Regions from separate parts of the Metabacillus sp. RB-C-LZQ-3-1 genome, predicted to be linked through region 1. Evidence: predicted binding sites of a transcription regulator. Region 1 holds the regulator's gene; the other holds the start of a gene.
What was found. Region 1 encodes Rex, which represses fermentation and respiration genes when NADH is low (regulators of the CRP and FNR family bind a similar motif). Its sites were predicted from a motif close to TTGTGAAATATTTCACAA; they were not measured.
Positions count from the first base shown of each region.

Region 1 (11,380 bases):
AGCTATAATATCCAAAGCTGGGTTCTATATGGTGGAGAAGATTTCGAGCTAGTTGGGACGACTTCACAAGAGTCATGGGAGAAATTGAAACATGCTTGTGATGATATAGGCGTACAAGTGACAAAAATAGGGACAGTTCAATCTAATCATAAAGGAGTATTATTAAATACAAAGAATCAAGGCTATATAAAACTTGATAAACTAGGGTATAACCACTTTAAAAAATAAGTTAGGTGAGGAAAAGTGGAACAATATGAATTTATAACAAAAAGTACTGAAGATACAACAGCGATTGCAATATTCTTATCAAAGAAACTAAAAGAAAGAGATGTCATTACACTTGAAGGGGATTTGGGTGCTGGCAAAACAACTTTTACTAAAGGACTTGCGAAAGGTCTTGGAATAAGCAGAAATGTGAATAGCCCTACATTTACGATTATAAAAGAATATAAAGATGGCAGATTGCCCTTGTATCATATGGATGTGTACCGTGTTGAAGATGCTGATGAAGACCTTGGTTTTGATGAGTATTTTCATGGAAATGGGATAACTGTAGTGGAATGGGCTCATTTAATTGAAGATCAACTTCCAGATGAACGATTGGATATAAAGATTCTTTATGTGGATGATACGACTAGGAAAATTATTATGACACCTAAAGGGCCTCATTATGTTGAACTATGTAAGGAGTTAAATGATGAAAGCATTAGCAATAGACACAACGAATAATGTGCTTGGAATTGCCATTGTTGAAGAAAAGGCTGTTATTGGAGAATATATAACGAATTTAAAGAAGAATCATTCAGTTCGGGCAATGCCTGCTATTGAACGTCTCTTACATGATTGTGATCTAACACCGAAGGATATAGAGAAAGTAGTTGTTGCAACAGGACCGGGTTCATATACTGGTGTTCGTATAGGAGTTTCGATTGCAAAGACAATGGCATGGGCTCTTCAGGTTCCTATTGTAGGAGTATCTAGTTTAGAAATTTTAGCTGCAAATGGCCGGTATTTTGACGGACTTATTTCACCGATTTTTGATGCAAGACGAGGACAAGTCTATACAGGCTTATATCAATACGTTAATAATGAATTAACCACAGTTGAGAATGACCAAAATTTACTTTTAACTGATTGGGTGAGTAATTTATTAAAGAGGGATAATCGTATTTTATTTTTAGGAAATGATATTCATATCCACCAAGACACGATAATAGAAATGCTTGGAGATAAAGCCGCAATAGCAAATGTGGCATTACATAATCCAAGACCGAGCGAGTTAGGACTTATTGGTTTAACTAAAGAAGCAACAGATGTTCATCATCTTGTTCCGAATTATATCAGACTAGCTGAAGCTGAAGCCAAGTGGCTGGAGCAACAAAAGTAAGATGGTGGCTATAGTGGAAAATCAATTCACAATTAGGAAAATGAGAAAAGAGGACATTGACGAAGTATACCAAATTGAATGTCTATCCTTTTCTGCACCTTGGACAAAAGAGTCCTTATATTATGAATTAGAGCAAAATTTATTTGCAAAATATGTAGTCGTAGAACTTGAGGAACAAGTTATTGGCTACTGTGGGCTATGGGTCATTATGGACGATGCCCAGATCACCAATATTGCCGTTCATCCTGATTATCGAGGACGAAAAATAGGTGAAGCCCTACTGAGATTTGCTATTCAATTAAGTAGGGAAATGAAAGCAAAAAGATTGTCATTAGAGGTAAGAGTATCAAATCATATTGCCCAATCTTTATACAAAAAAGCAGGGTTTGAACCTGGCGGCATAAGAAAAAATTATTATACGGATAATCAAGAAGATGCTTTAGTAATGTGGGTGAATTTAGTATGAGTCAAACTGATCAATATATATTAGGAATTGAAACTAGCTGTGATGAAACAGCTGCAGCCATTGTGAAGAATGGCCGAGAAATTGTAGCAAATGTTGTAGCATCTCAGATTGAGAGTCACAAGCGATTTGGTGGAGTTGTTCCAGAGATTGCCTCAAGGCATCATGTTGAGCAATTAACAGTTGTATTTGAGGAAGCGATGAATCAAGCTGAACTTTCATTTGATGATATTTCAGCTATTGCAGTAACAGAAGGACCCGGTTTAGTAGGAGCACTATTAACAGGAATAAATGCAGCAAAGGCTTTAGCTTTCTCACATTCTATTCCATTAATAGGTGTACATCATATTGCAGGGCATATTTATGCAAATCGTCTGGTCCAAGAATTAAGATTTCCTTTACTTGCTCTAGTCGTATCTGGCGGTCATACTGAATTGGTTTATATGAAGGAGCATGGAAGTTTCGAGGTAATTGGGGAAACTTTGGATGATGCTGCTGGTGAGGCTTATGATAAGGTAGCAAGAACAATTGGGCTTCCATATCCAGGAGGTCCTCATATTGATCGTTTAGCCCATGAGGGTCAGGCAAATATTGATCTACCTAGAGCATGGCTTGGTGAAGGATCCTTTGATTTTAGCTTCAGTGGTCTAAAATCAGCTGTTATCAATACACTACACAATGCTAAGCAAAAAGGGATTGAACTTGATCCAAAAGACGTAGCAGCAAGCTTTCAAGCAAGTGTTGTTGATGTATTGGTAACTAAAACTGCACAAGCTGTGGATAAGTATAAGGTAAAGCAATTACTATTAGCAGGTGGAGTAGCAGCGAATAAAGGCTTAAGGACAGCATTGGAAAAGGAATTTTTAAATAGAGAAGGTGTAGAGTTAATTATTCCACCATTATCCTTATGTACTGATAATGCGGCAATGATTGCCGCAGCAGGAAGTATTCTTTTTGAAAAAGGAGTTAGAAGTGATTTAGCGCTTAATGCTAATCCCGGCTTAGAGCTTAACTCTTATTAAATTTGAAAATGAAACAGAACCTGATCAGGTTCTGTTTTTTTAGGCTAAACCTTCAGCTTCTAGCCCCTCGAGGTCATATGCAAATATAGAATTGAAGACTAAAAACACCTTCTATTCTATATTTGCCCGAGGATGACCAAGGCGCTTGCACTTTCGTTCTGCTTTTTTCGACAAAATCATATTTCTCCACATCAATTTTAGTCATGTTCTGTAAATATCCTTAAAAAGGATGGTTATCCACAGGATGTTAACGATTTTTTGTAGAATTGTGTAAAAGGAGTGAAAATGCTGTCAAATCAGTAAAAAATCCTATGTGTATAACTTGGATAAATAAACATAAATTTGTGGATAATGTGTATAAGTCTGTTGATATGTTGAAAATAAAGGATTCAACATGTGGATAAAAGAGTGGATTGTGCATAACAAATTTTTAACTTATCTGAGACTCTATGAAATTTGTCGAAATATATTCCAGTGAATAAGAAAAACAGCGAAGACAAGTTCGCTGTTTTAGTGGAGCTGTTCCCATTCAGTCATTAGTTGCTCTAATTCTGAATTCAGTTGTTCATTTTCTGTGTTAATTTTTTGTACTTGCTCATGGTCCTGATAAACGGTTGGATCGCAAAGTAAAGCTTCATTCTCTTCAATTTTTTCTTCGAGCTTACTAATGCTTTGTTCAATTTCTTCAATTCTTCGTTGTTTTTGTCGTTCAAGCTTTTTGAGTTCTTTTTCCTGCTGGTAGTTTAGTTTTCCTTCTGATGCAGAATGACTGGTATTTTGCGAAACGTTCTTTTTCTCTTCTACTTCCAGTCGCTCAAGCTCTAATTTTTCTTCCTTCTTTGTTATAAAATAATCATAGTCACCTAAGTATTCAGTTATGTTATGACTTGATAGCTCAAATACTTTTGTGGCAATACGATTTATAAAATAACGGTCGTGAGAAACAAAAAGGATGGTACCTGGAAAATCAATTAAAGCATTCTCCAAAATTTCCTTACTATCTAAATCTAGATGGTTCGTCGGTTCGTCAAGAATGAGGAAATTGGCTTTTTGCAACATCAGCTTAGATAGGGCTAGCCTTGCTTTTTCTCCACCGCTTAAAGTTGAAACAGGCTTAAGTACATCATCACCTGAAAATAGGAAGTTTCCAAGCACGGTGCGAATTTCCTTTTCTGTTTTCTGTGGATATTCATCCCAAAGCTCGTCCAAAACTCGCTTATTTGACGTTAAATCAGCTTGCTGCTGATCATAATAACCAATTTGTACATGGGACCCTAATGAAAACGTACCTGTTAAGGCATCAAGCTTTTGAACAATGGACTTTAATAAAGTTGATTTCCCAATTCCATTTGGACCAACAAGTGCGATTGAATCTCCTCGAGAAATGGAAAACGAGATATTTGATATGATAGGGTTTTGTTTATCATATGAAACAGAGATATTTGTTGCTTTTAACACATCATTTCCACTTTGTCTATCAATATCAAATTGAAAGCTTGCAGACTTTTCATCTCCAAGGGGTTTAGTCATTAACTCCATTTTTTCTAACTTTTTTCTTCTGCTTTGTGCAAGTTTTGTCGTGGAGGCTCTAGCTAAGTTTTTCTGAATAAAGTCTTTAAGTTTAGCAACTTCCTCTTGTTGTCTTTCAAAGCTTTTTAATTCTTTTTCATAGTTTTCAGCTTTTTGGGTTAAATAATTACTATAATTTCCAATGTATTTAGTACTCGTATTTCTGCTGATTTCATAAACCTGTGTTACAATTTTATCCAGAAAATATCTGTCATGTGAAACAATCAATATAGCCCCTGGATAATTTTGCAGATATTGTTCTAACCAGGTTAATGTTTCTATGTCAAGATGGTTTGTAGGCTCATCCAAAATTAAGAGATCTGGTTTTGTTAATAACAATTTACCCAAGGCTAAGCGTGTTTTTTGGCCGCCACTTAAAGAGGATATTTTTGTTTCCGGATTAAAGCTGCTAAAACCTAATCCATGTAGAACGGAACGTATATCTGCTTCGTACTGATAACCGCCTTCCTCTTTAAATTTCACTTGTAATGTATCATATTCTTTTAAAAGTTGTTCAAACTTTTGAGCTTCACCACTGGGATCAACAGTCGACATGCGTTGTTCAAGATTCCGCATTTCTTCTTCCATTAATTTAAGATGCTTAAAAACTAAATTCATCTCATCCCATATGGATAATTGTGATTCCAGGCCGGTATCTTGTGCTAAGTAACCGATTGATACATCCTTAGGTTTAATGATTTCACCGGAATCATAGGACATCGCTCCAGAAATTATTTTTAAAAGTGTTGATTTACCAGCTCCATTGCGGCCAACGAGAGCAATTTTATCTCTAGTTTGTACTTCTAGCTTAATATTCGATAAAATAGGATCAGCACCAAAGTATTTACTAAGTTGATTTATTTGTAACAATATCATTGTTTTTCACCTCTACTAATGATTTAAGTGTAGCTTAATAAGGCACTTATAAGCAACAATGATAGATTTCTAAATGAAGGAATCTGAGGAAAAGCTCTTCATTTGGATGATAAGTGACAAAAGGTAGTGAGAACTTGAGGTAAAAGTACCTCATAGGAAATAGAAGGAACAAAAGTCAAAAATCATTCTCTAATTGTCACAATTACAAGACAGACAGAAGCAAAAAAATAGTGTATAGTCTAAGTATAAGGGGATTTGTATATGTCAGAGTTTACTCATTTCAATGAACAAGGCAGAGCAAAGATGGTTGATATTTCTGCTAAGGAAGAAACAGTTAGAACAGCTCAAGCTAGAACTAGCATAACTGTTACCGAAGAAGTTTATAAGCAAGTCATTCATCATGAGATTGGTAAAGGTGATGTTCTATCCGTTGCTCAGGTAGCTGGCATTATGGCGGCAAAACAAACATCAAACGTTATTCCGATGTGTCACCCAATTTCAATTAAAGGTGTAAATATTGAATTTGAATGGGAAGTTAAGGATCCTTCTTATACTTTATGTATTTCAGTAACTGTAAAAACGAAAGGAAGTACAGGTGTTGAAATGGAAGCGTTAACCGCTGCAAGCATTACAGCACTTACTGTTTATGACATGTGTAAAGCTGTTAATAAAGGTATGGTCATAGGGGAAACCTATTTAGTTGAAAAAACAGGTGGCAAAAGTGGTGATTTTTTAAGAAAAGAAAGATGACAACAAGCGTGAAAAAGGAGTAGCTGTTATTGTCAAAGTAACAAAATTTATATGTTTTGTACTTTAGTTGGATGGCTAGCTCAATGCCTAGACCCGAAGCACAGGACGTGCGAGTGCAGTTACCGTGACCGGACGCCGCGATTTTAACTGCCTCGAGGGCATAAGTCAATTTGAAAATTGAAGGCAAAGAACGACTTCTATTCCAAATCATCTTATGCCTGTCGGGGCTGATCAAGGCGCTTGCGCTTTTCTTAACAGATAAGAAAGTATAAAATTTTGTACTTAGTATAGGTGTCTAGCTCCAGCGCCTATCGTCTATCAAACTTCAGATCATCTCCCTACGATAAGTCAACATCGGTTCGCTTCGCTTACCGTGTTTCCTAAATCTTTAGTCGATGCTCCTCCAGTTTGTACGGCGATGACCAAGGCGCTTGCGCTTTTCTTAAGTGTTTGTGTGAATGTGAGGGATCAGATTGAATATAGACCAAACGAAAATACCGCAGGCAACAGCAAAGAGGTTGCCATTATATTACCGTTTTTTAAAAAATTTACATTCATCAGGAAAGCAGCGTGTATCATCAGCTGAGCTAAGCGATGCTGTAAAGGTAGATTCTGCTACGATTCGAAGAGATTTCTCATATTTTGGGGCGTTAGGAAAGAAAGGGTATGGTTATAATGTAAATTATTTGTTATCCTTTTTTAGAAAAACGTTAGATCAAGATGAAACAACAAAGGTTTGTTTAATAGGAGTAGGGAACTTAGGTACTGCTTTTTTACATTATAATTTTACGAAGAACAACAATACTGTTATTTCCTTAGCATTTGATGTCGCACAAGATAAGGTGGGGACAGAAATTGGTGGAGTTCCTGTTTTTCATTTAGATGATCTTGAGAAACAGCTTCCTGATGATGTGACAGTCGCTATTTTAACAGTACCAGCAGCGGTTGCACAATCAATTACCGATCGCTTAGTCGCAAAGGGAATTAAAGGAATTCTTAATTTTACACCCGCGCGAATCAATGTTCCTGATGAAATAAGGATTCATCATATTGATTTAGCAGTCGAACTTCAATCACTTGTTTACTTTTTAAAGCATTATCCAAATGATGAAAAATAATAATAGACAAAGGAGATGGATTCAATGCCATCAGTAGGAATCGGAAGCCTTTTATTAATCGTTTTTGTTGCGCTACTTATTTTTGGACCAAAGAAGTTGCCACAGCTAGGAAAAGCAGCAGGTAATACATTACGAGAGTTTAAAAATGCTACGAAAGGTTTAGCGGATGATGATGACGATGATCAAGATGCTAAGCAAAAGAATAAGGAAGAAGTCAAGTAAGATAGGATGAAACCCGATATGAGACAAGATGAAATGTCGGTCATTGAACATATAACAGAGCTGAGAAAACGACTCGTCATTGTTGTCGTTTTCTTTTTCTTAGCTGTTATTGCTGGTTTTCTGCTTTCAGGACCGATCATTATATATTTACAGCATACCGACGAAGCAAAGGCATTAACATTAAATGCATTTAATCTTACAGACCCATTAATGGTCTACATGAAATTTGCATTTATTATTGCGTTTGTTATAACTTCGCCAATCATTTTATATCAGCTTTGGTCTTTTGTAAGCCCTGGCTTATATGAAAAAGAAAGAAAAGTAACCTTAAGCTACATACCAATTTCAGTTTTCCTGTTTTTATTAGGCGTGGCCTTCTCATACTTTATTCTTTTTCCATTTGTCATAGATTTTATGGAAAGAATATCAAATAAATTGGATGTAAACCAAGTAATTGGAATCAATGAATACTTTTCTTTTTTAATCCAACTAACTCTTCCGTTTGGGTTGCTCTTTCAGTTACCAGTTGTAATTATGTTTTTAACAAGATTAGGAATCGTCACACCGATGTTTTTATCAAAAGTACGAAAATATGCTTATTTTGTACTGTTAGTGATCGCAGCACTTATTACACCGCCTGAATTAGCTTCACACTTAATGGTATCTATACCTCTATTTATTTTATATGAAATTAGTATTTGGGTTTCAAGAGCAACATATCGGAAGTCACAAAAATTGAGATTTGAAGAAGAAAACAAAAAATGAGACTGTTCATAGTCTCATTTTTTTATGTTCATCTTTTTGATTTTTCTAGATAAAATAAACATTCTAATGGCTACTCCAATATCGAATGTTGCAATCAGCATCAATAAAATTGTTGGAAAGGTAAAAATACCATCTCTTGCACTGTTAATCGCTAAATAGATAAAAAGTAACCCCATGATCAAATAAAAAATAGCCATGGAAATAGGGTTTGTTCTCATTTTAAAAAGCCCCCAATAATTACTTGCATCTGTTCTAATTGTTCCATTTGCTGCATGATTCTTTCAATATCCTCTCGAAAAACAGTTTGAATGATCACAACCATTGTGTTCATTGAAACATGTGCGAAGATGGGAACGAGAATACGTTTTGTTTTAACATATAGAAAAGCAAAGGTAAAGCCCATTGCTCCATACAACAATACATGCTGTGGTTCACCATGCAGGAGAGAAAAAATGAGAGAACTGATCAATGCCGCAATGAAAAAATTTGTTCTTGTATATAATACGCCAAAAAGGATTTTTCGGAATATAATTTCTTCGAGTATTGGGCCTATTATGGAAGTCACAAGCATGACCAAAGGAAAAAGCTCAATCAAGTTTACAATTCTCTGGGTATTTTCAGAACCGGGATCTACACCAAATACATTGACCTCAATATTTGCAGCAAGACCTTGTACAAAAATGGCTAAGAAAAACCCGATAATAGCCCAACCAATGGATGCTCCTATAGAGGCAGGTTCGCCGCGAAAGCGACTTTCTGCATGACGTTCATGTCTTAAAAAATATAGAATAATTAAAAATGAAAGTGTAAAGCTAAAGATGGTCCAATAAGCAAATCTTTCTACATCAGTTCCACCAATATTCAATAAGCTAAACAACTTTATCCCCGCATACCCTGATAATTGGAGAATCATATATGTAATGATGATAAACCAATAATGCTTTTTCATGTAAACCTCCTTAGTAAAGCACGTTAGCCGTTTAATAAGATATCAGATCTTATTGTAACATACCTATATGTCATCCTATGTATGATACCTCTCAAGAATGAGACAAATTGGTGAAGAATCATTTTTTGATATCGTTTACAGGGTGACTTTATTAAATGATAGAAAAGAAGAAAAGTTCTTATAAAAATTTTAAACTTCATACTTGAAATTAAAAGAGAACTTATATATTATAATAATTGTGTTAGCACTCAAAGGTAGTGAGTGCTAATAAAAAGGAAAAAATAATCATTTATTCAAAGAATTTGAGGAGGTTGTTTCACTTGTTAAAGCCATTAGGTGATCGCGTTATTATCGAGTTAGTTGAATCAGAAGAAAAAACTGCTAGTGGTATCGTTCTTCCTGATAGTGCGAAAGAGAAGCCACAAGAAGGTAAAGTAGTTGCTGTTGGTACAGGCCGTGTACTAGATAGCGGAGAGAAAGTGGCTCTTGAAGTAGCGGAAGGCGATCGTATTATCTTCTCAAAATATGCGGGTACTGAAGTGAAATACGAAGGTACTGAATACTTAATTTTACGTGAAAACGACATTTTAGCTGTAATCGGTTAATCGTACAGCACACATAATAGATTTTATTTAAAAATTTGAGGAGGTCTTGTAAACATGGCAAAAGATATTAAATTTAGCGAAGAAGCTCGCCGCGCGATGCTTCGTGGTGTTGATGCTTTAGCAGATGCTGTAAAAGTAACATTAGGACCTAAAGGACGTAACGTTGTATTAGAAAAGAAATTCGGTTCTCCTTTAATCACTAATGATGGTGTAACAATTGCGAAAGAAATCGAATTAGAAGATGCTTTCGAAAACATGGGTGCTAAGCTTGTGGCAGAGGTTGCTAGCAAAACAAACGATGTAGCTGGTGACGGTACTACAACTGCAACTGTATTAGCTCAAGCAATGATCCGTGAAGGATTAAAGAACGTAACTGCTGGAGCAAACCCAATGGTTGTTCGTAAAGGAATTGAAAAAGCTGTTGCTGTTGCATTAGAAGAGCTACAAGCTATTTCTAAACCAATCGAAGGAAAAGAATCAATTGCACAAGTTGCTGCGATTTCTGCTGCTGATGAAGAAGTAGGTCAATTAATCGCTGAAGCAATGGAACGTGTTGGTAACGACGGTGTTATCACAATTGAAGAATCTAAAGGCTTCTCTACTGAATTAGAGGTAGTAGAAGGTATGCAATTTGACCGTGGTTATGCATCTCCATACATGGTAACTGATTCTGACAAAATGGAAGCAGTTCTTGAAAACCCATATGTCTTAATCACAGACAAAAAGATTACAAACATTCAAGAAATCTTACCAGTATTGGAGCAAGTTGTTCAACAAGGCAAGCCACTATTATTAATTGCTGAGGATGTAGAAGGTGAAGCATTAGCAACTCTAGTAGTGAACAAGCTTCGCGGAACATTCAATGCTGTTGCTGTTAAAGCTCCTGGTTTCGGTGATCGTCGTAAAGCAATGTTAGAAGATATTGCTATTCTAACTGGCGGTGAAGTTATCACTGAAGAATTAGGATTAGATCTTAAATCTGCAACAATTGATCAATTAGGACGCGCTTCTAAAATTGTTGTAACAAAAGAAAACACAACAATCGTTGAAGGTGCTGGCCAAGCTGATCAAATCGCAGGCCGCGTAAGTCAAATCCGTGCGCAATTAGAAGAAACAACTTCTGAGTTCGATAAAGAAAAATTACAAGAGCGCTTAGCTAAATTAGCTGGCGGTGTAGCAGTTATCAAAGTTGGTGCTGCAACTGAAACTGAATTAAAAGAGCGCAAACTACGTATCGAAGATGCTCTTAACTCTACTCGCGCTGCAGTAGAAGAAGGTATCGTTTCTGGTGGTGGTACTGCTCTAGTAAACGTATATAACAAAGTTGCTCAAATTCAAGAAGAAGGTGACACTCAAACAGGTGTTAACATCATCCTACGTTCTCTTGAAGAGCCGGTACGTCAAATCGCTCACAACGCTGGCCTTGAAGGATCTGTTATCGTTGAGCGCTTGAAAAATGAACAAGTTGGCATCGGCTTCAATGCAGCTAACGGAACATGGGTAAACATGTTCGAAGCTGGTATCGTTGACCCAACTAAAGTAACTCGTTCTGCACTTCAAAACGCAGCTTCTGTAGCAGCTATGTTCTTAACAACTGAAGCTGTTATCGCTGATAAACCTGAAGAAGGCGGCGGCATGCCAGACATGAGCGGCA
Region 1 covers NZ_JBZFLI010000038.1:1,461-12,840, forward strand. The annotation lists gene thiL (thiamine-phosphate kinase) at 1-228, shown strand, start outside; gene tsaE (tRNA (adenosine(37)-N6)-threonylcarbamoyltransferase complex ATPase subunit type 1 TsaE) at 244-729, shown strand; gene tsaB (tRNA (adenosine(37)-N6)-threonylcarbamoyltransferase complex dimerization subunit type 1 TsaB) at 698-1,387, shown strand; gene rimI (ribosomal protein S18-alanine N-acetyltransferase) at 1,401-1,853, shown strand; gene tsaD (tRNA (adenosine(37)-N6)-threonylcarbamoyltransferase complex transferase subunit TsaD) at 1,850-2,872, shown strand; gene AC4GZ8_RS25885 (ABC-F family ATP-binding cassette domain-containing protein) at 3,383-5,317, opposite strand; gene moaC (cyclic pyranopterin monophosphate synthase MoaC) at 5,579-6,067, shown strand; gene AC4GZ8_RS25895 (redox-sensing transcriptional repressor Rex) at 6,541-7,185, shown strand; gene AC4GZ8_RS25900 (twin-arginine translocase TatA/TatE family subunit) at 7,210-7,407, shown strand; gene tatC (twin-arginine translocase subunit TatC) at 7,426-8,172, shown strand; gene AC4GZ8_RS25910 (YdiK family protein) at 8,187-8,390, opposite strand; gene AC4GZ8_RS25915 (CPBP family intramembrane glutamic endopeptidase) at 8,387-9,121, opposite strand; gene groES (co-chaperone GroES) at 9,442-9,726, shown strand; partial or broken gene groL (chaperonin GroEL) at 9,781-11,380, shown strand, end outside.

Region 2 (21,050 bases), on a different contig from region 1:
CAAAGAAATACAACTTGATATGACAGAAATACTAGCTAATTACTTTACCAAATACGGTACCGTAAAAGCTGAAGTCAACCATAATTGGAAAGTGATAAAGTGAAACTTCCGTCAGCGGGAGTTTCCTTCATCCCCTACCTACTCTCTTTGTAAACTCAGAGGCTCAAGGCTTGGGGCTTACTGCCCGTTAAGAAGTGGATAAATCATTAGAAAAACTAAGGCTTGTCGCAGGGAGCTAATGCTGATAGCCTTGGTTTTTCTTATACTATCCTCCATTCATTTTATGCTTTCTAATTGTATAAAGAGAGCCAGTAGACAAATGGTTTGTTTACTGGCTTTTTTACCTATGAAAACAAAATAACTTTCACTCCAATCATGATATAACTCCTATGGGTATATTTTACATAAGCTAAAATAACTAATTTTTTGACTAATCTAAAAAAAGATAAGTAGGCTAATTTATTCATTATTCTAGTAACCTACTCTATTTAAAAATAATTCTGCTATATTTAAAAATGGAGACTTCGAATCTCATAAAAAACTAAAGGATGGATGGATCGAATGAAATTGCAAAGCAAACGAAACAGTCTGAAAATTTTGTCTAGTACACTTGCAATTAGCCTGTTATCAGCACCTTTTGCGGCGAATGCTGTTCATGCAGCAAAGCCAACTACCTCAAAGGTTCAATCACAAGTTGAACTCCGAATTATGGAAACAACAGACATTCATACTAATCTCCTAAGCTTTGATTATTACAAGAATGATCAAGCCCCTAAAGTCGGATTAGCAAAAACAGCTACCCTAGTGCAGCAAGCTCGATCAGAAGTAGAGAACTCTGTATTAGTAGATAATGGTGATCTCATTCAAGGAACTCCATTAGGTACCTACAAAGCAAAGATTGACCCGCTTGAAGATGGGGAGATACATCCAGCCATCGAAGCAATGAACATTATGGACTATGACATGGCAACACTCGGAAATCATGAGTTTAACTATGGATTAGACTATTTAGATGAAGTCTATGATGATGCAAGCTTTCCAGTTATAAACGCAAACGTATATGTAGATGATCATGATGACGATCCTACAAATGATGTAAATAAATATACCCCATATAAGATCGTAAACAAAAAAGTGACAGATGCATCTGGAAAAACAAATGTCATGAAAATCGGTTATATCGGTTTTGTTCCACCACAAATTAACGAATGGGATAAAGCAAATTTAGATGGTAAGGTAATCACGAAAAATATTGTTGAAAGTGCTGAAAAATATGTTCCTCAAATGCAAGAGGAAGGGGCAGATATTATTATTGCATTAGCTCACTCAGGCTTCAGCAGTAATGAGGACAATACTGAGGATACTGTATATGCTTTAAGTAAAGTGCCTGGTATTGATGCGATTACTTTTTCTCACACTCACAAAACATTCCCAGCTAAGGATGCTGCTAGTTTAGACGCACTTTTCAAGGATGCTAATGGACAACCTCTGCCAGGAGTTGATAATGATAAGGGAACAATTAATGGGGTTGCAGCTGTTCAAGCAGGATATGGCGGTGGTTCTCTTGGAATTATCGACCTTACTCTTCAAAAAGTAAAAGGAAAATGGGACGTTGCCAGTTCTAATTCTTTTACAAGGTCAGCCGAAAAGGTTGAAGCCGATCAGGACATCGTAAATGCGGTAAAGGATGTACATGAAAAAACAGTAGAGTATGTAAATACACCTATTGGAACAACGACAGATGATATTTATAGCTACTTTGCGTTAGTTCAAGATGACCCATCTATCCAAGTTGTAACGAATGCCCAAAAATGGTACGTAGAAAATTATATTGAATTAAACAAACCAGAACTAAAGGACCTTCCAGTCTTATCAGTTGGAGCACCTTTTAAAGCAGGGCGAAACGGTGTGGAAGAGTATACTGAAATAAAGAAAGGTGATTTAACGATCCGCAGCGCCGGTGACCTGTACCTTTACGACAATACTTTAAAAGCAGTAAAAGTAAAAGGCTCTGTTGTAAAAGAGTGGATTGAAATGTCAGCAGGTAAATTTAATACAATTGATCCTAATAAAACTACTGAACAGGAGTTATTAGATCCATCATTCCCAGTTTATAACTTTGATGTAATTGATGGTGTTGAATACCAAATTGATGTAACAAAACCTGCTCGCTATGATAAAAATGGAACACTTATTAACCCTGATTCTAGTCGTGTTGTGAACTTAGAATATAACGGTGAACCAATCGATCCAGAGCAAGAATTTGTTGTTGTAACGAATAACTATCGTGCTGGTGGAGGCGGAAACTTCCCAGGCCTAAAAGGTAGTGAATTAGTTGTTGATTCAGCTGATGAGAATCGTCAAATTCTAATGGACTATATTTCCGAAATAAAAGAAGTGACACCAACTGCTGATAATAACTGGTCTATTGCCCCAATTTCAGGTGATGTGAACGTTACATTCAAAACCTCTCCAAAGGCAGAGCAGTATATCACAGAAGGAAGCCCATTCTCTTATACTGGAAAAACAGATGCTAACGGTTTTGGAACCTTTACCTTTGACCTTAATCGCGGGGTAAAAGTCCAGCTTTTAGGATTAAATGATTTACACGGACAGTTAGATACTGTTACAAATGTAAGTACTTCTAAAGCTGGACAAATTGAATACACAGCGGCTGCATTAAAACAAGAAGAAGCAACAAACCCAAACACACTACTTGTTCATGCTGGTGATATGATCGGCGGCAGTCCCCTCATTTCAGCTCTCTTTCAAGATGAGCCAACGGTTGAAGTGCTAGAAGAGATTGGATTTGATGCTGGAACTTTAGGAAACCATGAGTTTGATGAAGGTATTGATGAATTAAACAGAATGATGAATGGCGGAGATCATCCAAACGGTACTCCAGGCTATGACGGAATGAATTTCCCTCTTGTTGCGGCGAATGCTTATGACACAAGAGATGGAAATTTAATTACTGATCCTTATACAGTATTAGAAGCTGGCGGACAACAAATTGGTGTAATTGGTGTTGTTACACAAGAAACACCTTCTATCATTGTAAGAAAAGGTAACGAAACACTGCATATTACAGATGAAGCTGAAGCAATTAACAAATATACAAAAGAGCTGAAAGATCAAGGTATAGAAGCGATTGTTGTTTTAGCACATAATCCAGCTGCTCAATCCGGTTACACAGATTCATTTGATGCAAGCAGAATTGCAGAACAAATCAATGATGAAGTTGATGTGATTTTCGCAGCTCATAATCATGTAAAGGTTAATAGATTAGTAGACAATAAATTAATTGTACAAGCCTACTCATATGGATCTGCTTTTTCTGATGTCGAATTAGAAATTGATCCATTTACAGGTGATATTTTTAGTAAGACAGCTGAAATTAAAACTGTTTACCAAGACAAATACACTCCAGACCAAGAAGTAGCAGAAATTATGAAAAAGTACTCTGAAAAAGTAGAGCCAATCAAAGCTGAAGTTGTTGGAGAATTAACGTCAACTCTTGAAAAAGGCTACCCAACAATTACAAAAGAAAACAGCGACCTTCCTTTAGGTAATCTAATTGCAGATGGTATGAAAGCAGCCATGGACTCAGATTTTGCCTTAATGAATGGTGGCGGAGTACGTGCTCCACTTGAAGCTGGAGACGTTACTTTTGGTGATTTATTTGCCGTTCAACCTTTTGGAAATGTTCTAAATAAAGTAAACCTAAGTGGTGCAGATTTAGAAGTTATCCTAAATGAACAGATTACGTCAAGAGGCCTTGATTATCATATTTCAGGCTTTTCATACACGTACACATACGATGATTCAACAAAATCTGGAAAAGTCGTTGATATCTTCCTACCAGATGGAAGCAAAATTGATCCAGCGAAAGAATACTCTGTTGTAGTAAATAACTATATGTATGGAAACATTAGCACAAGTATTGGTAAGCTTTCTACTGACATGGAAGTAGGTCCGGTTGATCTTGATGCCACGGTTGAATACGTTAAAACTTTACCATCACCATTTAACTATCAGTCTGAAGGACGAATTAAACGAGTGAATTAAGAACAAAAGCGCAAGCGCCTTGAACAGCCTCGAGCAATAAGACGATTTAGAATAGAAGGTGTTCTTTACCTTCAATTCCTGTTTGACTTATGACCTCGAGGCAGCCAATAACGCGACGTCCTGTCGCATTGACTGCACTTGCATGTCCTGTGTTTCGCCGATGGCACCTGGAGCTAGACACTAAAACTAAGTACAAAATTTTATAGTTTCCTAATGAATAGTAAAGGCCTGTTTCAGTAGAGACAGGCCTTTACTTTATTACGCCCAAAATTGGGCTTGAATATCCTTTAGCGTTTTGACAGAGTTTGCAAACTTTTCTTTTTCATTGTCTGTTAATTCTAGTTCAACAACCTTTTTAATCCCAGCTCGATTAATAACAGATGGGATACCAACAAAGACATCCCGATGGCCGTTTTCTCCTTCTAGCAAAGCGCCAACAGGTAAAACAGCATTCTCATTTCTTAATATCGCCCTCGTTATTCTCGCTAGCCCCATTGCAATCCCATAGTAGGTTGCACCTTTAGATTCAATGATTTTATAGGCTGCATCCCGAACCTGAACAGCAATTTCTTCTTTTCTTTCCTCAGTTAATTTTGGAGCAATTGGTGTACCAGAGATATTTGCTGAACTCCATACCGGTAATTGTGAATCTCCATGCTCTCCGATAATATATCCGTGTACACTGGTTGGAGCTGTATCAAATTCTTCACCTAATATATAGCGAAATCTTGCAGAATCGAGAATAGTTCCAGAGCCGATTATCCTTTCTTTCGGAAGACCAGAAAATTTCCATGTAGCATATGCAAGAATATCAACTGGATTGGTCGCAACCAAGAAGATACCGTTAAATCCAGATGCCATAATTTGATGAACAATTGATTCAAAAATTTTTACATTTTTACTTACTAAATCTAATCTTGTTTCACCTGGCTTTTGCGCAGCACCTGCACAAATCACGACAAGTGCAGCATCTTTACATTCCTCATAAGAGCCAAACTTAATATTCATTGCATTAGGTGCATAGACAATCCCATGATCTAAGTCCATCACATCACCTTTTGCTTTATTTTCATTTAGATCAACGAGTACAATCTCATCACTAATTCCCTGATTCATTAATGCATAGGCATAACTTGATCCAACTGCTCCAGTTCCAACTAAAACGACCTTATTTCCAAGTGTCATACTCATCTTGTATGCCTCCTATTTATTAACTTGTGAAGTCTTTCACAAGTGATTTCCCATTTGGATTATTTTATTTATGAACTCATTTTATCATCCATATTTTATTATGAATGTGATATTCATCACAAAACTGTGGTTCTTCTATATCTGGATTTTTTCAATTTTACACTACTTGGATTTGACTGAAATTTCCATATATTATGAAACCATTATGATGTATCTTTCGTATATGTACTAGAGGTGAAGATCATGTATATAAAAATAAACGAACCAACTAGAAGGATTTCTCATGATGCCGTCAAGGTGTGGAGGCTGTCTAATACGATCGGCCATTTCATCACACTTATTATCATCGCAATTTTGTTATTTTGCGCAAAAACATTTGATTGGTATGGATGGGTTGATCCTATACTTTACATTTTAGGTGGTTTTATTATTTTATCTGCTATTTACTCCATTTTTATCCATTCTATTTATCTACAACACACCTGGCGTTATGAAATTGATCAAGAGTTTATTCAGCTAAAGCACGGAAAGTGGACTCAACAACACACATTGATACCTATGGAAAAAGTGGAATATGTCCGTACAGAACAAGGCCCAATTATGCGTCAATATAAGCTATACAACATTGAAATTGGTACAACAACTTCAAATCATGTTATCCCAGCAATTCCAGCTGAAGAAGCACAGCAATTAAAGGCACAAATTGCTACATTTGCAAAAATAAAAGAAAAAGAGACCATTGAAGGAGTAAAAGAACATGCAGCATCCATCTAAACGTTATCATCCCGCGATGATAGCGGTTGAACTTCTATCTTTTATAAAAGGATCAACAGGATTCTTTCTTATTTTATTTATTTTGAACGCTACTTCTACGTCTACGTGGGTGATATGGGGTCGGTACTTATTCATTATCGTTTGTTGTTTTGCACTGATTGGGACAATCTTAAAGTGGAGGTACTGCCAATACGAGGTCACTCAGTATGCAATCATTGAGCGCAAAGGAGTATTTGTAAAATCCCAACGAACAGTACCTTTTAGCAATATACATAATCAAAAGTCAAATACAACGTTTATACATCGCTGGTTCGGACTCACATCCTTAACCCTTGAAACTGGCACGAGCGGAGATCACGCAACCTTTACGTTTCCAGTTATAACAGATAAGGAAAAGGAAGATATTCTCCTTCATCTAGAGCAAACGCAAAATAGAAAAGGCAATGATTCAGAAACAATTGTCGAAAGAACCATTCATTTTCAATCAAATAAGAAGGACTTAATAAAGGCTTCTTTTACATCTCTTAGTTTCTTGGCATTCTTTCCTTTATTAATTGCTATTTATTTCAATTTAGCAGAGCTTTTTCACATTGAAGATACAGCAAAAAACACGATCGATTACTTACTCAATCATTTAGGTATGCTTATTATTCTTCTATTTTTTGCTATGATTCTATCCGTCCTATTTGGGTTATTCAAAACCTTTACAAAGTATGGAAACTTTGTGATTAGCGATGATAAAGATAGAATCTATATAGAAAAAGGGATCGGCAACTTTGTTAGCTACTCAATACTTAAACACCGAGTTCAGGCTGTTATTGTTAAACAATCCATCTTAAAGCGGTTACTTGGTTTAGTTGAAGTAAAGCTTATTAGTGCAGGAGGATTTGAAGATGAAAAAGAACAGGAAACAAGTTCTTTATATCCTTTTATGCCAAAACAACAGGCTTACCAGATCCTGCAAACGATGTTACCTCAATATGTTATCAAAGAACATATGGAAAGATTTCCAACGAAAGTTCTATGGCTCAAGCTTATTCGTCCCTACTATTTAACGATTCTAGCGACGGTTGGATTGTTAATTTTTAAAAGGGAATGGCTATGGGCAGCTGCAGTTGTGTTCGTCCTATCTGTTGTATCACGATTACTTGATTATTGGTTCACTAGCTATATTCATCATGGGGACACCGTCCAAATTAGAAATGGTGGCATTGTTAATAAAACATTCGTTACACATCGTGACCGAATTCAACAAATTACTGTTGAACACTCCTGGTTACAACGAAAATTTAATGTTGCGACTCTTGTTTTTTTCAATCGAGCAAAACCATTGCATGAAAGCAGGCTATATGGACTTTCCAAAGAAGAAGCAGGCACCTTTTTCAATTGGTACCATGGTCAATCAGGATGAATAGTAGATTCAAGTCTATAAGAAAACCCAAAAGATCCTATCATCCTTTGGGTTTCTTCCTATCATTTATTTCACAAGTTTCATAGTGGATGCAATGTTTCTTGCTGTCCTTTCCATGTAAGCTGCAGCATGTTCAAATGCATCCGGAAGTGTTGTTACACCTGGTACAATGCTGAAAAGAGCGTCAATTCCGTGCTCATATACTACATCACTATCATTAGATAAAGAACCTGCTATTCCAATTACAGGCACACTATATTTTTTCGCTGCTTTTGCGACACCAATTGGCGTTTTACCGTAAATCGTTTGACTATCAATTCTTCCTTCGCCAGTAATAACAAGGTCTGCGCCCTTAACCGCATCGTCGAAATTCACGGCATCAAGAACAATCTGAATACCTCTTTTTAGCTCAGCATTTAAAAAAGCTACAAGGCTTGCTCCAAGACCACCTGCCGCACCTGCCCCCTCTATATGTTGAATAGATTTTCCAAGTGATGCTTCGACAACATCAGCAAAGTGAGTGAGATTCTGATCAAGCACTTGAATCATCTCAGGCGTAGCACCTTTTTGAGGGCCAAATATAGCTGACGCCCCCCTTGGTCCTGTTAATGGATTATCAACATCACAAGCAACTTCAATCTTTGCTCTCTTTAACCTTTGGTCAAGCTCGGTCAAATCAAGTGAAACGATATCTGATAGTGCACCACCGCCTGCTCCAATATCATTCCCGTTTTCATCTAGTAATCTTCCACCTAACGCTTGGATCATTCCTGCTCCTCCATCGTTCGTGGCACTTCCTCCAATTCCAATGATAATATGCTCTACACCTAAATCAAGTGCAGATAAGATTAACTCTCCTGTTCCTCTTGTGGTTGCTACTAATGGATTTCTTTGCTCAATTGGTACTAAATGTAAGCCGGAAGCAGCAGCCATTTCGATAACAGCTGTTTTTCCATCTCCCATCAATCCGAAGAAAGCTTTAACCGGATTTCCAAGCGGACCTGTAACAACCCTCTCTTCAATTGACCCGTCTGTAGCATCTACCAATGACTGAACAGTTCCTTCACCACCATCAGCCATTGGCATGATATGATAAGCAGCATCTGGAAAAACGGCTTTAAAGCCTCGTTCAATTGCAAGAGCTGCCTCCATTGCAGATAAGCTTTCTTTAAAAGAATCAGGGGCAATAACTATTTTCATATTTTTCTATCTCCTCTCTATTAAAATTAATGATATCTAGCCAAAAAGTTTAAACACTCCAAATACGAGAGTGGAAATAACGGCAAGTGTTAAACCTACTAAAAATTCATATGGCATTAGTTTCAAACGCTCTTTAATTTCCATATTGACACTTCCAGCTGTTGCATGGAAGAAGCTGCCATGTGGTAAATGATCAAGTACTGTTGCCCCTGCATGAATCATTGCAGCTCCTGCTAATGCCGAGATACCTAAACTTAAGATTGTGCCACTGAAAACACTACTTGCAACCGCTGTACCAGCTGTAGTTGAAGCTGTTGCTGCTGACATAAAAATTCCTGATACAGGTGCCAATAAATATGCTGGCAGTCCTGATGAGCTTAGCCCATTGATAATGACATCCTTCAATTCAGAGTTTGCAATAATTCCGGCCAATGTCCCTGTACCTAATAGCATGATCGCAACTCCAGACATTTTACTTAAACCCGAAACGGCATAATCATTAATCTTCCTTGTCTTTTGCATTGCAATCGCGCCAATAATTCCTCCCACAGGCAGTGCAACCATTGGATCAATATTTATATCAAATAATGGTCGTAACGCTAGTAAAACAATTGCGACAAGTGGCGCAATCATAGCTGTGATAAATAAAGGAGTTTTTGTGTTATCTGAGACTTCAACATCTTGACTCATAACAGCTGAACCTTTTTTTGCTACCTTTTTTGCTAAAAAATACGTTACTGTAATTCCAAAAATAGCTGGGATAACCCCTGCCATCATAATAGATGTAAGTGGTACGCCAAATGCATCAGATGCTGCAATCGCATTTGGATTTGGTGACATGATATTCCCGGCTTTTCCTCCGCCAATCATTGCTAGTAAAATAGCTGTCTTCGAAAACTGTGCACGTTTAGCAATAGCTAACGCAATTGGTGCAACAGTAATAACGGCTACATCGACGAAAACTCCAACAGCTGTCAAAATCATCGTAGCAACAGATAATGCTAGCAGTGCCCGTGCTTCACCAAACTTTTTAACGATCGTTTCGGCAATAGATGAAGCCGCTCCTGATTCAATTAAAACACCGGCTAGGATACCTGCAGCCATTATTCTCAAAACGGCTGGGATAATCCCTTTTGCACCCTCCATCATTAAGTTCACTGTATTTGTAATATCAACTCCACCAATCAGCCCCCCAATTAAGGCTCCGGCAACCATTCCATACGCTGGTGGCACTTTTTTTAAGATTAAAAATATCGCAATAACTAAAGCGCTAATAGCCCCTAAAGCGCTTACTGAAACATCCATGCTGATTCCTCCCCAATGCTGTTTTTACTATAAGTTAATTGTAAGCGTTTGCTATACCCGTTGCATTGTGAAAGGAAACAAAATTCGACGGGTAAAACTTCACCGGGCTTTGTGCAAATGCACAATTAAGTAATATCGTGCATTAATTTTGCAAGATATAATTCCACTAAGTCCCTTATATTCCTTGGATCCCTTCCTGTTAGTTCAAATATTTTTTCAAGACGATATCTTAAGGTGTTTCGATGAATAAACAATTTTTCTGAAACTTTATTTAACTCTCCATTTTCTTTTATATATGCCTCCAGAGTTTGCACTAGCTCTCCCTTTTTACCTTCTTCAAGCAACTTATAATAAAATGCGAAACTTTCTCTGTCCTGCTCATCCTGTGCTAACTTGGATAATAAGATGTCCAACTGATACTCTTCATAATTGTAGATTCTTTTTTCAGGGTGAAGTTTACTTCCCACAAAAATCGCTTTTTGCGCTTGAAGGAATGAAGATGTTAATCCTTTTATCCTTTCGGTTCTACTGCCAATTCCAATAAGAGCTTTATTTCCTGATGCCTTTTCCAACCTCTTCACCAAAAGTAACAATTCGCTATTTTCACGGATTGTAACTGCGGCCTTAAGAATCACAATTTCATTATTCAATGTAATACCCATTAGATCATTCTTTTCTAGCTCATAATGTACAGCACGAAGTAATTCTTGATTACTGAATTCTGCATCATCTGACTGTTTCAATACGATCGCTATTCTTGACTGATCTACCTCTATGCCCAGAAATTGAGCACGCTCTTTTATCCATTCCTCATTGAAGTCCTTCTCAGAAATAAGTCGATTGACAATTTCACTTTGCAGCCTCTGCTTCCACTGTACTCGTTCTAGTAATAGTGACTGCTCTAAAACTAATTCTGCTGCCATTTTTACAAGCTGAGCATAGTTACGAATGCTCTCCGGTTCTCCAGTGATCCCTATTACACCTACAATTTGATTATTAAATTGGATAGGCAAGTTTATTCCAGGTTTAGTCCCTTTCATTTCTGCAGCAGCTAATTTATCAATTTCATAGCTTTCTCCCTGATTCAGAACAAGAAGAGCACCGTCGTGGAGCTGATTAATTCTCTCTTTATCTCCAGATCCTATAATTATTCCTTTATTATTCATCACATTTATATTGTGATTTAATATTTTCATCGTTCGTTCAACAATTTCCTGTGCAAGTTCATATGTTAAAAATTGCATACAACTTTCCTGCCCTTCAACATTAATAATTCTATTATAATTGAAAATCACCATTTCATTTCTTATAAAAGGTTTGTGGTGCTAGATAAAAATGTTCCACGTGAAACGAAATCGTTGATTATCTTATGAAGAGCTTTTTTCTTATCCTTTTGCACCCTTCCTCCCACTTTGAACCCCTTGACTTCCACTCCAATAAACTTCTCCAACAAATAAACAATAAAAAAGAAGCAACCATACCCATAGATAAGATTGCTTCTTCTCAAGCCCCCTCTATCATCTCCTGCTTTTCTTTCTTAATGTGATCCAACTCGTTCTTCTTTGCCTCAAATTGATCAGTTAAATTTGATAGAATTTCACTTACTTTTGAGTACTGATTTTTAGTTTGTTCTAATGATTCACTAATCTTACTTTGAACCATCATATCTACAAAGAAACCATCCAAGAAAAAATCAGCAAACTTTAACATCCCTGAGATATCGACTTCGAGATGTGCTTCTTCTTGAACATCTAATAATTCCTTTTGAAAATAGCGCATACTTGTCTGAGCTCTATGGATGTGAGCTTCAGCTTCATCAATATGCCGGTGCTTTACAAAGCTGGAAATTGTTCCGCCGCCGAACATATCAAATGTTCCCCAATCATTTGCTTTTTTTAGTGAATTTTCAGCTTCCAAGAGGTCTCTTTTGACACGCACTCCAGCAACAATTGCTTCTTCCATCTCTTGAATATATGCTTTAAGATTCCCCTCTTTCTCACTCAAGTCAAAAATTTTATCTGCATGTCGTGAGCGACTTTTTTTCATCATGTTCTCTTTTTCAAAAAGAAGTTGGTAATACCTAGATTCAGCATTGTTGAGCGTATGCAGCTTATGATTTAGTTCAAGTATGGCTGATTCTATTTCCGATTTCGTTTTTTGTGTTTCCTCCAGTCTATGCCCGGCAGCAATGAGTTCCTGCTTTTCCTTTGACAGTTTTTCATCCTTCGTTCCGGATAATAGAGCGACTACGTTTTTTAAACTCATTTTTTTAAGTTGGTTCACATCTTTTTCTTCAGACTTATAAAGAATCTGCAGCTCAGTCAGTCTTTCCTGAATTATTTCTAGTTCTTTGTGGAAATCCTTTAATTGCGCTTCATACTTTTGCTTTTTACGTATTTCCCCTTTTATCTCAACTAACTTTGCATTTATTTCTAAAAACATTACGATTCCTCCGTTTCCTATTTACCTTTTCTACGGAATAGTCGAAAAAAGGTTTCAGATACCCACAAAGAGGAACTGGAAAACTTTTTGTTTAAGATTGTCAATTCCGGGAATTCTAGTTATGGTGAAAACCCTTATTGTCGGTAAATTTGTGTAATTACTAGTTCCATGGATTTCACTGTATATTCTCATTTAGATATGAAAAAGTTATAAACCCAACTATTAAAAATTTGCCTAACTATTCCCCTTTTCTTCAAGTAAAGTTTATATTTAAAGGGCTTACATTATTTTTTATTTAAAAGATCTAATCGTTTCACTTGACTAAAAGGAAATTCTATTTGATAATTTATATAAAATTAGAACGATTATAGATAATGTCTGTAATTGTTCAAATCACATTCTAGGAGGAAGATGAAACATGTCTCTAATTGGTACTGAAGTAAAACCTTTCGCAGCAAAAGCATTCAAAGATGGTGAATTCATCGATGTAACAAACGAAGATTTAAAAGGTCAATGGAGCGTATTCTGCTTCTATCCAGCAGATTTCACTTTCGTATGCCCAACTGAGCTTGAAGATTTACAAAACGAATATGAAAACTTAAAAGCACTTGGTGTTGAAGTATATTCTGTTTCTACAGATACTCATTTCACACATAAAGGTTGGCACGACAGCTCAGAAAAAATCGGTAAAATCAAATATGCAATGATCGGTGATCCATCTCAAGTGATCTCTCGTAACTTTGAAGTGTTAAACGAAGAAGAAGGTCTTGCTGATCGTGGAACTTTCATCATTGATCCAGATGGTGTTATCCAAACTGTAGAAATCAATGCAGGTGGTATTGGCCGTGATGCAAGCATTCTAGTTAACAAAATTAAAGCAGCTCAATATGTTCGCAACAATCCGGGTGAAGTTTGCCCAGCGAAATGGGAAGAAGGCGCTGAAACACTTAAGCCAAGCCTTGACCTTGTTGGAAAGCTGTAAGGAGAATCATAAATGGTACTTGATGCAGATATTAAAGCACAGTTAGAACAATACCTTCAGCTATTAGAAGGCGATATTGTTCTAAAGGTTAGTGCTGGTAGTGATAAACTCTCAACTGATATGCTGGAGCTTGTAAATGAGCTAGCTTCCATGTCATCGAAAATTACAGTTGAGAAAGCAGATTTACCAAGAACACCAAGCTTTAGCGTAAATCGTGTTGGCGAAGATACTGGTGTTACCTTTGCTGGAATTCCGCTAGGTCACGAATTTACTTCATTGGTCTTAGCTCTTTTACAAGTTAGTGGAAGACCACCAAAGGTTGATCAAAGTGTGATTGATCAAATTAAAGGCATTAGCGGTGAACATCACTTTGAAACATATGTAAGCCTAAGCTGTCACAACTGCCCTGACGTTGTACAAGCTCTTAATATAATGAGTGTTTTAAACCCTAATATCACACACACAATGATCGACGGGGCTGCTTTTAAAGAAGAAGTAGAAAACAAGAACGTGATGTCTGTACCAGCTGTGTACTTAAATGCTGAATTCTTAAGCGGTGGCCGTATGACACTTGAAGAAATTCTTGCTAAAATCGGTACTGCTCCTGATGCATCAGAGTTTGAGAACAAAGAGCCTTACGATGTTCTAGTCGTAGGTGGAGGTCCTGCTGGTGCGAGTGCAGCGATTTATGCAGCACGCAAAGGGATTCGTACTGGTATCGTTGCTGAGCGCTTTGGCGGTCAGGTTCTAGACACTATGAGCATTGAGAACTTCATTAGTGTAAAAAGCACTGAAGGGCCAAAGCTTGTCGCAAGCCTTGAGGAGCATGTAAAGGAATACGGCATTGATGTCATGAATTTACAACGTGCTAAAGGGATCGAAAAGAGAGACCTTTTTGAACTTGAGCTTGAAAATGGCGCTGTTCTAAAAAGTAAAAGTGTGATTGTTTCTACAGGTGCTCGTTGGCGTAATGTTGGCGTTCCTGGAGAACAAGAGTTCAAAAACAAAGGTGTTGCTTACTGCCCTCACTGTGATGGTCCTTTATTTGAAGGCAGAGATGTGGCCGTTATTGGTGGAGGAAACTCTGGTATCGAAGCAGCAATTGACCTTGCAGGCATCGTAAAGCATGTTACTGTTCTTGAATTCAATCCAGAACTAAAGGCTGACGATGTCCTCCAAAAACGCTTATACAGCCTTCCTAACGTAACTGTTCTAAAGAATGTTCAAACAAAAGAAATTACAGGAACAGACAGTGTTAACGGCATTACGTATATTGACCGTGAAACAGGTGAAGAACATCATGTTGAGTTACAAGGTGTATTTGTACAAATCGGCCTTGTTCCAAACACTGACTGGTTAGAAGGAATCGTTGAACGTAACGGTATGGGTGAAATTATTGTCGATAAGCATGGTGCAACAACTGTACCTGGTTTATTCGCTGCCGGTGATTGTACTGACAGTGCGTATAATCAAATCATCATTTCTATGGGATCTGGAGCTACTGCAGCTTTAGGTGCGTTTGACTATCTTATCAGAAACTAATCTATATAAGTGAAAGCCGCTCTTGCATCATTGTGTAAGGCGGCTTTCTTTATATATTCTATCTATTTAACAGAAGTTTTACTTTACTGTTCTTTGTTTCTAATACCATCCATTACAAAACGAACAGCATCTTCAATTTCTTCATCAGTAATAGAATAATCATTTAATAATACTAATCGGGAAGCTAAAAATCCCGCAATAAATGTTAACACCATTTTTACAATACGGTCTGTAGGTATATCTGCAAATTCACCACGTTCTTTAAATATTTCCAAAGCCTTGTTAACACGGGTAATAAAGTTCTCTGATAAAAGGGGCAATAAATTACTTTTTAGTTCTTCATTATATAAAATTTCCTTTATAACAACCTTAGCAATCTCCTTATTTTCTAAAAAGAAATTGATTCTGTTTTTTAGAAAGGCTTTAAGAAATTCCTCAAATGTATGAACATTTGAAGACATAATTTCGTTAAACACTTCCTCTGCCATTAAAGGAAAAGATTCTTTAAAAAAAGGAAGAATAACAGAAAGCAATAAATTATCTTTCGTTCCATAATGTCTAAAAATTGTTCCTTCTGCGACCCCAGCAGCTTTGGCGATTTCACTAGTAGATGTATTGGCATAACCTTTTTCAGCAAAAATAGTGATGGCTGCTTCGACAATTTTCTGTTGTTTTTCCGTTTGCTTCTTCGATAATTTTGCTTGAGCAATTAATGCATCCAACAACTTACTTTCAGACACTTACCACACGCCCCTTCATTACCCACTATTATAGCTTACGGTACTTTTTCAGAGCAAATAAATTCAATATGATAAAGAGTATGGCAAAAGCAGCTAAGGCGTAGAGGTCTCCACGTATATCTGCAAATCCCAAGCCTTTGTACATAACACCCTTCAAAGCATCTGCTGCATAATACAATGGCATGATCTTTGCGATGGCTTGCAGCCAATTGGCCATCCCTTCCAATGGTAAAATTCCTGAAAAGAAAATCTGTGGTATTACGGCTACAGGAATAAACTGAACCATTTGAAATTCCGACGATGCGAACGATGATAGAAGAATCCCTAAGGATAAAGCAACTAAAGCAAGGAGTAAATTAATCAGAATGACATTCCAAATTGAGCCGACAAGAACCATGTCTAATACATTGATAGAATAAAGAACAATCACAACCGTTTGAAGAATAGCGAATACTCCAAAGCCGATTAAGTAAGCTGTTATGATTTCCCCTCTCCTAATCGGTGTTGCCATTAATCTTTCTAAAGTACCTGTTGTTCGTTCTTTTAATAAACCGATACCAGAGATTAAAAATACAAAAAAGAAGACAAAAAAGCCAATTAGAATTGGACTAAGAACATCAAAAAATTCTGTGTCGCTATCTCCATATACATATTCAATTCCTAACGGATCCCTTGAAGGCATCTCTAGGTTCATATCACTTTTCATGATTAATTGTGATTGTAACTGTTTATTCGATATCTGTTTTATTTTCATTTGCAAGCCTTGTGCTAAATTAGGGTCACTGTTTAACAATGTCAATTTCCATTCATCATCTTCTACCTTTAAATACCCATCTAAATCTTGTTCTGCGATTACTTCTTCTATATTAGAAGTTTCTTTGAATTCCTCTATTAAAATATTTGCCTCTTTAAACTGTTCAATTAATTGGTCACTAGCATTCTCTACACCTAATGTCGGGTCTATATTTTCTCCATTAAATACTAAGTACATAAGAGTTAAGATTAATAAAGGGGCTATGAATAAAAGCGCCAGGGTTCGTTTATCTCTAAGCATTTGCTGAAATATTCGTCTAACTAATGCAGGTATTCTCATCATTTTTTCCTCCCTGCGCTTAAGAATACTTCATCAAAATTGCTTGCCTTATATTGCTCTTTTAGCTCCTGTGGTGTCCCACTCGTGATGATCGCCCCATCCCTAACCATTGCAATGTAATCACATTTTTCAGCTTCATCCATCACATGCGTAGTGACAATAATCGTTTTTCCTTCTTGCTCCTTTAATCGGATAAGCTCCTTCCAAATACTAAACCTCAGCTCTGGATCAATCCCTACTGTTGGTTCGTCTAAGATGAGAATTTGAGGATTTTGAATTAATGCGATAGCTAGAGATAATCGCCGTTTCATTCCACCTGAATATGCCAAAACCTTTTTTGATAGATGTTCTGTAAGGTTAACTAAATTAGCAGTGTACGCAATTCGCTCCTTTATCTCAGCTTTCTTTAACTTATAAAGAGAAGCAAAAAATGTGAGATTTTCTTTACCTGTTAATTCTGCATAGAGTGCATCTGATTGAGCCATATACCCAATTTCTTGCAGCAGCCTTAAATTAGGTACTTCCTCATTGAGAACATGAACGGCCCCGCGATCTGGTTTATCCATCCCTACAATCATTTTTACTAAAGTTGTTTTTCCTGCACCTGAAGGACCAATAAAACCATAGATGGATCCTTCTTTAATACTTAAATCAATGTCATTTAGTACAACCTTATTTCCATAACGTTTACTTATCTTCTGAATTGAGATAGTTTCCTTCATGTTAACCTCCCATAACCAAAATAAGTGAGTAATTACTCACTTATTTTATAACACCCCCCAATATGTCCTGTCAATAAGAAAAGTGAGTGTTTACTCACCAATCATTCACACCTCATATAGCTGATATCCCATATAAAGAGCCATCCCCCATACAATAAGTGCGGAAACCTGGTTCATCCTTTTTAAAAACTTCCCACTTCGATCGAATTGACCAATCTTCCTTCCGATGATCGCTAAAGAAAAAAACCAAATCCAAGATACAGCTATGCATGCTAGACAAAATATCCATTTCTCGTATCCTGTATAGGCTAATGAACTAGTTCCAATAACGCCAATCGTATCCATAATAGCGTGAGGGTTAAATAATGAAACAGATGCCGCGAATGTCACCTGACGGCGTGCCGAAAAACGGTCTTGCCTTTGATCAACACCTGCTTCAGGATGATCTCTCCACAACATCCACCCCATATATGCCAAGAAAAAGAAGCCTATTATTAATAGCAAGAATCTTAATGATTCAAAGCTAAAAACAATTATTGATACTCCAGCAACAGCCAAATAAATCAGAATTGTATCACAGATCCCCGCTGTTATAATTGCAGGTAAAGCTTGGGTCCATTTAGAATGGATCGCCCCTTGATTAAATACAAATACATTTTGAACTCCTAAAGGCAGGATTAGTCCAAATGCCAATATCATTCCATGAAAAAATGCCTCCACAATCATTCCTCCTGTTCTCCATTAGAATAACGAAGGATGTGAAAGATGTCTCCAACCAATTGGATGGGATTCAATCCAACCATTTTGGTATAATAGTAGAAAAAAACGGAGTAGCCAATGCTAGATATAAAATGGAAACCACAAAAAACGTTATCAATTCCCTTGCATCAGCAAATCTCTAATTATATGAAAAACAAAATCATGACTGGTGAGTGGACAATTGGTACAAAACTACCTCCGCAACGACATTTAGCAAAGCTCTTTCAAGTAAACCGCAGCACAATTGTCACAGCACTAGACGAATTAGCTGCCGATGGTCTAATAGAATCCAAGGTTGGAAGCGGGACAAGGGTAATCAATAATACATGGGGCCTTCTTACTTCAACTCCCCCTCCAGATTGGATAAGCTATGTTAAATCCGGTATTCACAAGCCTAATAAATCTATCATTCAACAAATTAATAAGGCAGAAGCAGAGCCTGGCTTTATAAGGCTTGGTACCGGTGAGCTGTCACCTGATTTGTTACCGAACGAAAAAATGGCGGGGATTCTCCAATTCAATCACGCTCGACCTTTATCACTTGGCTACGCAGAACCTAAAGGAAGTCTATCCTTGCGTAAAAGTGTTAGTGCATATTTAAAAGAAAAAGGAATTGCAGCGTCACCAGAATCGATTTTAATCGTTTCTGGAGGACTCCAAGCCCTTCAATTAATCGCCATTGGGTTATTAGATAGAGGATCTACCATCTTACATGAAACCCCTTCATACTTGAACTCAGTACATGTATTCCAATCAGCTGGAATGAATTTATTTGGGATTCCATTAGACGAGGAAGGGATTCAATGTAATTCGATTCCCCGTATAAAGCGACAACATAAGGCAGCTTTACTGTATACGATCCCTACATTTCATAACCCGACAGGCACATTAATGTCTGAGAAAAGACGTTTGGAGCTTATGGAGGTATGTCAGAAGGAAGCAATTCCTATTATTGAGGATGATGTTTATGGTGATTTATGGCTTGAGGAATCTCCCCAAAAGCCATTAAAGGCAAATGATACACAAGGGAATGTCCTGTATATAGGAAGCATGTCCAAATCATTAAGTCCAGGTTTACGAATTGGCTGGATTGCAGGGCCCGAACCTGTCATTGAACGTTTATCCGATATCAAGATGCAAACAGATTACGGCTCAAGCTCGGTATCGCAATTTGCTGTAGACAACTGGCTTCGCAGCGGACATTATAAGGAGTTCTTAATAGAGCTAAAAATAGAATTAAGATATCGAAGAAATTTTACCCATCAAATTTTGAAGAAGCATTTTTCAGATATCGCAACCTGGAGTATACCAAAAGGCGGTTTTTATATCTGGCTTAAATTACAACCGAAAGTTTCCACACGGAAACTATTCGATTTAGCCCTTCGAGAAGGGATTTTAATTAATCCTGGAAATGTATATGATAAACATGATGATCAGCACCTGCGGATTTCCTATTCCTATGCATCACTTGAGCAACTAGAAGAAGGGTTAATTCAACTAGCAAAGCTGATTAAGCATTACTCTTTGAAATGAACAACCCGCTTTAGGATACCGTAATTAACATATACGGTATCCTTTGTTTTATCTAGTTAAAGGAAACTTATTGAGCGAGCCTGAAAAAAGAGCAGACTAATCTCATCTTTGTACGTCTAATCCATTAACTATAGACGGGTTCTTTCCCACATAAACCAAGCGTCTGCCCTGTTGACGTATGAATTTCGTGCAGAAGATCCGGGTTTTCCATAAGGGACCTTCCGTATGAAGGAATCATTTCTTTAATTTTTGGTTCCCACTCATTCATATATTCAGGGAAGCATTTTGATATCACTTCAAGCATGACGTGAACAGCAGTCGAAGCACCTGGAGATGCACCGAGGAGGGCTGCAATTGAGCCATCCGCTGCACTAACAACTTCCGTACCAAATTGAAGTGTTCCTTTCCCGCCAGCTTCAGTATCTTTAATCACTTGCACACGTTGGCCTGCTACAACTAAATCCCAATCCTCGCTTTTTGCATTGGGAATAAACTCACGCAACTCTTCCATGCGCTGTTCCTTTGATAGCATTACTTGCTGAATCAGATATTTAGTTAATGACATGTTCTTCGCACCTGCTGCCAACATTGTTAATAGGTTATCCGGTTTGACAGAAGTGATTAGATCAAACATGGATCCATGTTTCAGGAATTTTGGTGTGAATCCTGCAAATGGTCCAAAAAGTAAAGACTTTTTATTGTCAATGAATCGTGTATCAAGATGTGGAACAGACATTGGCGGAGCTCCCACCTTAGCTTTGCCATATACTTTTGCATGATGCTGAGCAACGACATCAGGATTATTACACACCATAAATAGTCCGCTTACTGGAAATCCTCCAATATGCTTACCTTCAGGAATACCCGATTTTTGCAGTAAATGCAGGCTTCCTCCACCGCCGCCAATAAAGACAAATTTAGCAGTATGGCGCTCAATAACACCGCTATCTAGATTCTGCACTTTCACTTCCCATAGACCTTCACTTGTACGTTTTATATCTTGAACACTATGTCTATAGTTTGTCTCAACATGTTTTCTCTCTAAGTGATCAAATAACATCCGTGTTAAAGCACCAAAGTTAACATCTGTTCCAGAGTCAATTTTGGTAGCAGCAATGGGTTCATTTGTTTTGCGTTCTTGCATAATAAGCGGAATCCATTCCATCAATTTTCCAGGATCATCGGAAAATTCCATCCCTTGAAATAGCGGATTTTTTGATAGCGCTTCAAATCGCTTTTTTAAAAATGCTACATTTTGTTCCCCTTGAACTAAACTCATATGAGGCAA
Region 2 covers NZ_JBZFLI010000008.1:94,381-115,430, forward strand. The annotation lists gene AC4GZ8_RS14425 (bifunctional metallophosphatase/5'-nucleotidase) at 1-103, shown strand, start outside; gene AC4GZ8_RS14430 (bifunctional 2',3'-cyclic-nucleotide 2'-phosphodiesterase/3'-nucleotidase) at 562-4,068, shown strand; gene AC4GZ8_RS14435 (L-lactate dehydrogenase) at 4,327-5,259, opposite strand; gene AC4GZ8_RS14440 (PH domain-containing protein) at 5,503-6,033, shown strand; gene AC4GZ8_RS14445 (PH domain-containing protein) at 6,017-7,444, shown strand; gene AC4GZ8_RS14450 (glycerate kinase) at 7,511-8,644, opposite strand; gene AC4GZ8_RS14455 (GntP family permease) at 8,681-9,949, opposite strand; gene AC4GZ8_RS14460 (sugar diacid recognition domain-containing protein) at 10,075-11,193, opposite strand; gene AC4GZ8_RS14465 (hypothetical protein) at 11,453-12,391, opposite strand; gene ahpC (alkyl hydroperoxide reductase subunit C) at 12,810-13,373, shown strand; gene ahpF (alkyl hydroperoxide reductase subunit F) at 13,386-14,915, shown strand; gene AC4GZ8_RS14480 (TetR/AcrR family transcriptional regulator) at 14,999-15,637, opposite strand; gene AC4GZ8_RS14485 (ABC transporter permease) at 15,684-16,748, opposite strand; gene AC4GZ8_RS14490 (ABC transporter ATP-binding protein) at 16,748-17,470, opposite strand; gene AC4GZ8_RS14495 (LysE/ArgO family amino acid transporter) at 17,576-18,190, opposite strand; gene AC4GZ8_RS14500 (aminotransferase-like domain-containing protein) at 18,308-19,762, shown strand; gene AC4GZ8_RS14505 (malate:quinone oxidoreductase) at 19,887-21,050, opposite strand, start outside.
Region 2: AC4GZ8_RS14435 (L-lactate dehydrogenase) is a predicted target of Rex. The motif match lies at 5,284-5,301, and genes of this name have one in related genera.